DNA from 2 places in the Amycolatopsis sp. CB00013 genome. Region 2 is predicted to be linked to the other one. Evidence: riboswitches for the same ligand, from Rfam matches in the RefSeq annotation. Region 2 holds a riboswitch; the other holds the start of a gene.
The links. Region 2 has a riboswitch for S-adenosylmethionine ahead of AMK34_RS37675 (aminotransferase class V-fold PLP-dependent enzyme). Riboswitches for the same ligand answer to the same signal wherever they lie in the genome.
Positions count from the first base shown of each region.

Region 1: another riboswitch for S-adenosylmethionine. It lies ahead of AMK34_RS10865 (methionine ABC transporter ATP-binding protein); the one in region 2 lies ahead of AMK34_RS37675 (aminotransferase class V-fold PLP-dependent enzyme).

Region 1 is NZ_LIWC01000002.1:199,067-203,454, reverse strand. It holds gene AMK34_RS10880 (DUF222 domain-containing protein) at 1-380, opposite strand, end outside; gene AMK34_RS10875 (GNAT family N-acetyltransferase) at 542-1,108, opposite strand; gene rsmA (16S rRNA (adenine(1518)-N(6)/adenine(1519)-N(6))-dimethyltransferase RsmA) at 1,149-1,985, shown strand; SAM riboswitch class I at 2,208-2,298, shown strand; gene AMK34_RS10865 (methionine ABC transporter ATP-binding protein) at 2,512-3,522, shown strand; gene AMK34_RS10860 (4-(cytidine 5'-diphospho)-2-C-methyl-D-erythritol kinase) at 3,645-4,388, shown strand, end outside.
Region 2 is NZ_LIWC01000007.1:171,733-176,120, reverse strand. It holds gene lspA (signal peptidase II) at 1-401, opposite strand, end outside; gene AMK34_RS37680 (hypothetical protein) at 426-1,013, opposite strand; gene AMK34_RS37675 (aminotransferase class V-fold PLP-dependent enzyme) at 1,033-2,376, opposite strand; SAM riboswitch class IV at 2,409-2,523, opposite strand; gene AMK34_RS37670 (M23 family metallopeptidase) at 2,652-3,335, opposite strand; gene AMK34_RS37665 (potassium/proton antiporter) at 3,467-4,388, opposite strand, start outside.

The sequences.
Region 1 (4,388 bases), on a different contig from region 2:
CTCTTCATGACGGTGACGATCCGGTCGATGCCGGCCTCGGCCAACGCGCCGGTGCTGGCCGACTCACCGGTCAACGGCGCGACGGGATCGATCGTCGTGCCGTCGCGCGCCCGTCTCGAATTGAGCGCGAGCGCTCTGCCGGCCACTCTCTGAGCCTCTGCTCGAGGCACTCGAGCCACATGCTCGTAGAAGGCGGCGATCGAGTTGTATCCGTAAAGGTCTCGGACCCCACGTGACTCGATCTCGGCCAGGATCTGGCCGACTTCGGCGAACAGACGTCGCCCTTCGCGTAGCCGTGTCTGCAACTCGTCGAGGAGCAGTTCGGCGTCACCTTCCGGCAGGTTGAGCGGGAAGGCCTTGGGATTGTTTTTGCTGGTCATCCCTCGATTGTCGAGGCAGATTCGAACGAATGCACGGTATCGATCGGGTGGATGATCATTACGCTCCGCCTGCGCTGACCTGCGCCGATCACACGGGAGTGGGATACGTGTCGGTTCGAAAACGCCATACGGATGGTGGGGGCGGGATCACAGCTCCGCGGTCAGCCGGTCATCCGGTCCCACTCCTCGCGGAGCACCCCATAGACGACGGCGTCATGCACGCCTCCGGCCCAGCGTCGAGCGCGCCGGAACCGGCCTTCCTCCACGAACCCCAGCCGCCGCCCGACGGCGATCATCCCCGGGTTCCCCGAGAACGTGGCGAAGTCCAGGCGGAGCGTGTCGGTGCGAGCGAACAAATAGGTCGTCCACAGGCGCAAGGCCTCGGTGCCGTACCCGCCGCCCCAGTACCGCTCGTCGTAGATCGCCAACCCCATCCGCCGCCAGTCGGTCTGCCTGCTTTCCCAGTACCAGCTGACCCTGCCGATCAACCTGCCGTCCTTCAGATCGCATACGGCGAGGCTGGTGCGAGGATCGACGGGCTCGGTCTTGGGCGTGGTGAGTTCGCGTGCCGTCGAGTCGGCCGCCGCCGCGGTCGGGGTGCCGAAATAGGGCCCGTTCGTTTCATGCCAGGGCCGCGTGGGATCGAGTAGGTCGCGAAGCGGTCGGAGGTCGCCGGGCCTCCAGTCGCGCAGCCGGACTTTCTCGCCTTCGAGTACGACGTCGTCCACCGGCCAATCGTGGCCCACCGGGGCTGGTTACGATCGTCGGGTGACTGAACTGCTCGGTCCTGCGGAGATCAGGGCGCTGGCGGCCGAGCTGGACGTACGTCCGACCAAGAAGCTCGGCCAGAACTTCGTGCACGATCCCAATACGGTGCGACGCATCGTCGACCTCTCGGGGGTCGGCGAAGGCGACGTGGTGCTGGAGGTCGGGCCGGGCCTCGGCTCGTTGACCCTCGGACTGCTCGCGACCGGCGCCGAGGTCGTCGCGGTCGAAATCGATCCCGTGCTGGCGGGGCGGTTGCCGGATACCGCGGCCGAACGAGGCGGGGCCGACCGACTGACGGTCGTCGGCGCGGACGCGTTGCGGATCACGGCCGACGACCTGCCCGCGCGTCCGACGGCGCTCGTCGCGAACCTGCCGTACAACGTCGCGGTTCCGGTCGTACTTCATCTGCTTGCCGAACTGCCGTCGCTGACCAGCGGTCTCGTGATGGTCCAGACCGAGGTCGCGGACCGGATGGCGGCCGGCCCGGGGAGCCGGACTTATGGCGTCCCCAGCGTCAAGCTCGCTTGGTACGGAAAGGCGCGCAAGGTCGCCGCGGTGCCTCGCGCGGTGTTCTGGCCCGTTCCGAACGTGGACTCCGCACTGGTCGCTTTCGAACGGGGCGAGGTGGTGTCGTCCGTGGACCGGGAGCGATTGTTCGCGGTGGTCGACGCCGCCTTCTCCCAGCGGCGGAAGACTTTGCGTGCCGCGTTGGCGTCATGGGCCGGCTCCGCCGAGCGCGCGGGGGAGCTGCTCGAGAAGGCGGGAATCGACCCCAAGACCCGCGGTGAACAGCTGGATGTCCACCAGTTCGCGCGGATCGCCGCGGCCGCCGGTTGACCGCCTGTCTCGGATGTGACCGGCACCGCGTGAACGTCCGCCGGACTTCTCTCGATTTGTATGCGCCTGCATTGTCTTAGCAGGTAGCGCGCCTGACGCAAGCCGAAGTCACCTGCCTGCGTTCCATTATATGGACAGCAGATCCTGTATGATGGACGCGACCAGACGTGTGATCTGCGCCTACGCGCTTGCTTTCATCCAGTGGGATCGGTTTTACTCAGTGAGCCATCCCGAGCGACTGAGAGACCTGGCTCGCCGAAGTCGCAGCAACCACCCTCCACAGGGCAGGTGCTACAGCCAGGACCGATGGAGGCTGTGCCTAATGAACAGGGTCACCCACCCGCTCCTGCTGACCAGGCGACGTGTCGTCGATGAAGGTCGCCGCACGGTAAGTGCGTGTCGACGCTCCACCGTTACTGCCTGAGTCCTTCTCCCTTACCTCTGAAAACCGTCCGTTTCCGGACGGTCACTCGGTGACGGTCGGCGCGCTCGAAAGAAGCAGCGCCCCATTCGCATGGAGCCTCTCGTGATCACTGTCGAAAACCTGTCCAAATCCTTTCCCCTCAACGGAAATCCCGTCGTTGCGCTGCGCGACGTGAGCGTGGACATCCAAGCGGGCTCGCTGTTCGGAGTCGTCGGCCCGGCCGGCTCCGGCAAGTCGACCCTCGCTCGTTGCATCGGTCTTCAGGAGCGTCCCGACCGTGGCGTCGTCCGCCTCGACGGCCTCAACACCGGGACTCTCGACGGACGCCGTCTGCGCGAGATCCGGCGGCAGGTCGGCGTCGTGAGCACCAAACCGGAATTGCTCGCCGAGCGCACCATCGCCGGCAACATCGCTTCGCCGCTCGAACAGCTCGGTCTCGACGGGCCGCAGCGGCGCAACCGGGTCGGCAACCTGCTCGACCTGGTCGGGCTCACCCCCCGGGCGGGGCAGCGGCCGGGCGACCTGTCCGAAGGGCAGCTGCGCCGAGTGGCCATCGCCAAGGCGCTGGCCGCCGGGCCGTCCGTGCTCTTGGCCGACGACCCGACCGCCGGCGTGCAGGCCGAGGAGTCCGGCGCGGTCCTCACCGTGCTCGATCGGGCCCGTGCCGAGCTCGGAGTCACCGTGCTGCTCACCACTCCCGACGCCGGCGTGGTTCGCCGTGTCTGCGACGACGTCGCGGTTCTGGAAGCCGGGGCGATCATCGAACGCGGGACCGTGCTCGACCTGGTCTCCGACCCGAACAGCCGTACCGCGCAGGCGCTGCTTCCCGCGATCGAGACCGGGCGTGCGCAGGCCTCGAAGTACGACCGCGCGGTGGACGTCGTGCTGGTCGGCTTCGCCTCGGTCGGTGCGTTGCTCCCGGAGGCCGCAGGTCGCTTCGACGTCGAACTCGCCACCATCGGTGGTGGCCTGACCCGGATCGGCGACACGCCGGTGGGCCGGTTCCGTCTCGGTGTCCGTGGTGAGCGTGCGGACGCCGCGCTCGCCTGGATCGCCGAACGCGGCGGCCACGTGACCCACCCGGTCCGCGGACCGCAGGGTGTCGCTGCCTGATTCCTCCACGAACGGGCCGCCCAGGACGAAATCCGTCCCGGGCGGCCCGTTCGTGTCCGACTCGTCCTGTTCTCTTTTCTCCTGGTGACAGCGCAAGTGGAACGGCCACGTAGGCTTGACGGGTGCTCGCCGTCGTACCGCCCCCAGTAACCGTCAGGGTTCCCGCCAAGGTCAACCTGCACCTGTCGGTCGGTGACGTACGCCCGGACGGTTACCACGAGCTGGTGACCGTGTTCCAGGCGCTTTCTTTGACCGACGAGGTGACCGTCGCGGTCACCGAGGATCCCGGTGTCGAGGTCTACGGCGAAGGCGAAGGCTCCGTACCGACAGGGGCGAACAACCTCGCCTGGAAGGCGGCGCAGGCGCTGGCGGCACACGTCGGCAAGGCGGACGGCGAGTCCAAGGTCAGGGTCGTACTGCGCAAAGGCATCCCGGTGGCGGGCGGGATGGCCGGTGGCAGCGCCGACGCGGCCGCGACCCTGGTGGGGCTCGCGTCGCTTTGGAAGCTCGACATCTCCCGAGACGAACTGGCGGGTATCGCCGCGAAGCTCGGCAGCGATGTCCCGTTCGCGCTCTACGGCGGGACCGCGTTGGGCACCGGCCGAGGTGAGCAGCTGGTGCCGGTCTTGTCGCGGCACACCTTCCATTGGGTCCTGGCCTTCGACCAGCGTGGTCTTTCGACGCCGAGGGTGTTCGGCGAGCTGGACAAGTTGCGTGAAGAGGGCAGCCCGCCGCGGATCGGTTCGCACACCCCGGTCGTCGAGGCGCTGGCGTCCGGTGACCCGCGGCAGCTGGCGCTGCTTCTGGGTAATGACCTTCAGGCGGCCGCCGTCTCGTTGCGGCCGGGGCTGCGTCGTACGTTGCGG
Region 2 (4,388 bases):
TCGACCACGTGCCCCTGCAGCGGGCCGGGGGCACGGAAGATGCGGTCGGTCAGGTTGCCGAGCGCTCCGGCCAGCACCAGGCCGAGGCCGATCGCCCAGCCGACCGAGCGCAGCCGCCGCGACAGCCAGACGATGGCGATCACGACGGCGATCGCGACCAGCGCGAGCACCCAGGTCAGCCCGGTCGCCATCGAGAAGGCGGCACCGGGGTTGCGCACCAGCTGGAAGTACACGAGCCCGCCGAGGAACTCGACCGGCTGCTTGCCCTCGAGCGTGGACACGGCGATCTGCTTGGTGAGGAGGTCGATCCCCCACAGCACCGCGGCGACGACGAACACCACGGCGACGCGCTTCTTGGGCAGCGGCGGCGATGGTGGCGCGGTTTCGGGCTCTGTACTCACTCCCCCATTGTCCACTGAGCGGGTTCAGGCCTCCTCGGCGGCCGCCTTCGGCCTGCTCAGCAGGGCCGCGAACGCCCCGGCGAGCGCGACCAGCGACGACAGCACCAGCGCGAGCTGTCCTTGCGGCGGCACGACCGCGCAGACCACGAACGCCGCCGCCACGACGAGCACCAGCACGCTGCGTTCCAGCCAGGCCAGCAGCACCAGGCCGATCGTCAGCAGGATCGCGCTCCGGGTGTCGCCGTCGAGATCGAATTCCCAGTGGCCGACCAGGTCGGCCAGCGCGATGGCGACCAGTCCGCCGACCGCGATCGCGGCGACCTTCCACCACGGCATGGTCTTCGTCCGAAGGGCGTAGAACAGCACCGTGCCGAGGTAGACCGCGAACACGGCGAACAGCCAGTTGTCCATCCTGCCGATGGCCCCGGACGAAACCGCGGTCAGGGGCGTCCCCGCGTTCTGGACGGAGCCGAACATGCCGCCGTCCCCGTTGGGCACGTAGGCGAACCACCCTTCGGACCGGCGCGTGCCGACGGACAGGGCCACCACGGCCAGCTGGGCGAATCCCAGCAGCGCCAGCGGAAACCAGTAACGCGGTCGCTCGTTCCCCATGCGGGGTGAGGGTAGTGGGTCAGGCGCAGAACGGGGGCAGTTCGCGCGGATCGTTTTCCGGCACCCAGCGGCCTTCCGGCTTCTCGTACTGCCAGCGGGCGCCACGGGCGACGATCTGGCGCAACGCCAGGACGATCCGGTCCACGTGTTCGGTGGTGCTGCCCAGGCCGAGGCTCACGCGCACGGCCTGCTGGCCCGTCGAACCGGCGACGGCGATCAGCCGTTTGGTCGCCACGTGCGCGCAGAACGCGCCGTCCCGCACGCCGATGCCGTACTCCGCGGAAAGGACCGCGGCGAGCCAGCCAGGGTCGAAGCCGTCGACGACGAAGCTGAGCGTGCCGACGCGGTCGACCGGCGCGTCGAACAGCCGCAGTTCGGCGAAGCCGGGGATGGCGGCGAGACCGCGACGCAGCCGCGCCAGCAGTTCCTCTTCGTGGGCGACGACGCCGTCCCAGTTCGCGGCCAGCGTCTCGCAGGCGACACCGAGCGCGTAGACGCCGACAGTGTTGGGGGAACCGGCTTCGTGCCGCTCAGGTCCGGAATTCCAGACCACGGAGTCACGGCTGACGAGCTTCGTCGCTCCGCCGCCGGCGAGGTACGGCTGGGCCGCGCGCAGCCAATCGGCGCGGCCGATCAGCGCGCCGGCACCGAAAGGCGCGTACAGCTTGTGGCCCGACAGCGCGACGTAGTCGACGTCCAGTTCGCGCACCGAGATCTTCCGGTGCGGCGCGAGCTGCGCCGCGTCGAGCGCGATCCGGGCGCCGTGCCGCCGCGCGACGGCCGCGATCTCCTTGACCGGCAACAGTTCCCCGGTCACGTTGGACGCGCCGGTGAGCACGACCAGCCGCGGCCCCTGCGGGCAGTCCGCGAGCGCTTCGTCCACAGCGGACACCGCGGCGAGGCGGGTGCGCGGCGTCTCGATCCGGCGAACGTTCGGCCCCTTCCACGGCAGCAGCGCGGCGTGGTGCTCGGTGTCGAACACGACGACCGACGTGTGCTTCGGCAGGCTGCGGGCGAGAAGGTTGAAGGAATCGGTGGTGTTGCGGGTGAACACGACGGTGTCGGTCGATCGAGCGTCGACGAAGTTTCGCAGGATTCCGCGGGTGCGCTCGTAGAGCTTGGTGGAGACCTGCGAGGCGAACCCGGCCCCGCGGTGCACGCTGGCGTACCAGGGCAGGAACTCGTCGACCGCGGCCCGCACCTTGTCCAGGCAGGGGGCGCTCGCCGCGTGATCGAGGTTGGCATAACCGATGTCGCCGCCGGTGACCAGCGGAACCCGCAGACCGGCACCCGCGACCGTCGGGATTTCTTGCGTGGCAACGGTTTCAGCAGGGGTGCCGGTGCGTTCGAGAGCGAGAGTCATCATCATCCTCCGGGCCAGGGGACCCGACGAGGATCCCGCGCTTGCCCGTCGCACCACGCGACGAGCCAGGTCCTCACCCGGGGCACCCCACCGCGGAAGGAGGGTTGCCGGTCAGCTAGCCGGGGCTTGACGCTGACACTCGTGACCTACGGACGAAGTTAGCGGATGGGCGGGCGATCGAGCCAGCCCTCGTCCGCATCTTGAGACGCCGCTCACGTACTCCGCAAGCGGGAAGAGCCGTTGCCCGGCGCCGCGCCGCGCCGGGCAACGGCAGGTCAGACCCGGAAACGGCCGGGCAGTCCGATGGTCGCGCGGGAGGAGACCTCGGTCGCGGTACCCGAGTACTGATCGGTGCCCGCGGTGAACTGCCAGCCGCCGAAGGTCTTGCCGTCGACCGCCTCGCCGTAGGCCTCGGCGACCGTGGTCGAGACCTCGTCGTAGGACTTGCCGTTCCAGTTGCCGGCGCCGACCCCGAAGTCGCGCGAGTCGCCACCCTGCGCGGCGGCCGTGGGCAGGGTCCACAAGGTGAAGTGCACGTGGGCGCCGGTGCTGCTGCCACCGCAGGGCAGCGCGTTGCCGGTCCGGCCGAGGGCGTCGCCGGGGACGACCTTCTGTCCGTCGGTGACCGAAATGTTCTCCATGTGGTAGTACCCGGTGCGCCAGCCGCCGTCGTGGTCGACGGTCACCCAGTCGCCGCCGGAGCAGTGCTGGATCCGGACAGTGCCCGCCAGCGGGGCGCGAACGGTCCTGTCGCCGGGGCTGAAGTCGATGGCGTTCTTCACGCCGGAGTTCCCGTTGTCCGAGTGGATCCCCGCCGAGTAGACCGATTGGCCCGTCTCGAAGGGCAGCCCGAACGCGGGAAAGGCACCGGCCGCCGTGGCCGTCGGGGCGGCGAGAACCACCCCGACGAGTGCCACCGAGGCCCCCAGACCGGCGAACCGCGCAGGAAGTTTCGTCACCTTGCGTACTCCTTACCCCGTGACACTCACCCATTCGATGGAGTCGATTGCGGGGAAAGTAATCCAAAAGGAGTACAGAAGGGAAGAATTTTCTGAGATCAACCGACGAACAGCTGGTGCCGGTTCGTGACCTACTGGCCGGATTCGCCCTTCCACCTGGCCAGACGGCCCGCGCGGTCGACGGCCCGCAGGCGTCGTTCGGCCGCGTCACGGGCTTCGGAGGTGGTCACGACGAGTAACTGGTCGCGTTCCTGAAGCCGCGTGTTCTTGTTCGGCGTGAAGCCGGTGCCGTCGCGGACGAGGAGGCTGATCGTCGCCCCCACCGGCAGGCGCAGCTCGGCCAGGTAGACGCCGTGCATCTTCGACCCGGTGTTGATCCGGACCTGCAGGAGTTCCGCGCCCATCTCGTCGAGCGGCGCGGAGTCGACGTCGATCTCGTGCGCTTCGGCGTGCTGGGCCAGCCCGAGCGCTCGCGCGAGCGGGGTCAACGTCGCCCCTTGGAGCAGCGTCAGCACGATGACCAGCACGAACACCGCGTCGACCAGCTCCTGCGCGCCGGGCACCCCGGACGACAGCGGGATCAGCGCGAGCACGATCGGGACCGCACCGCGCAACCCGGCCCACGACAGGAACACCTGTTCTCGCCAGGGGATCTTGAACGGCAGCGCCGACAGGAGCACCGACAACGGGCGCGCCAGCAGCAACACGACCGCTCCCGCGACCAGGCCCTGGACCAGGCTCTCGAAGATCCTGCCCGGCGAGGCGAACAGGCCGAGAAGCACGAACAGGCCGATCTGCGCGAGCCAGCCGAGCCCTTCGGCGAAGGAAAGCGTGTCCGACCGGTGCGGCAGCTTCGAATTCCCCAGCACCAGGGCCGCGACGTAAGTGGCGAGCAGGCCCGACGCGTGGGCGAGCTGCCCGCTCGAGTACGCCACGACGCACACCGCGACGGTGGCCAGCGGGTACAGACCGGTGGCGGGCAGCGCCGCCCGGCGCAGCGCGAACGCCCCGCCCCAGCCGAAGGCCAGGCCGATCACCAACCCGGCGGCGAGT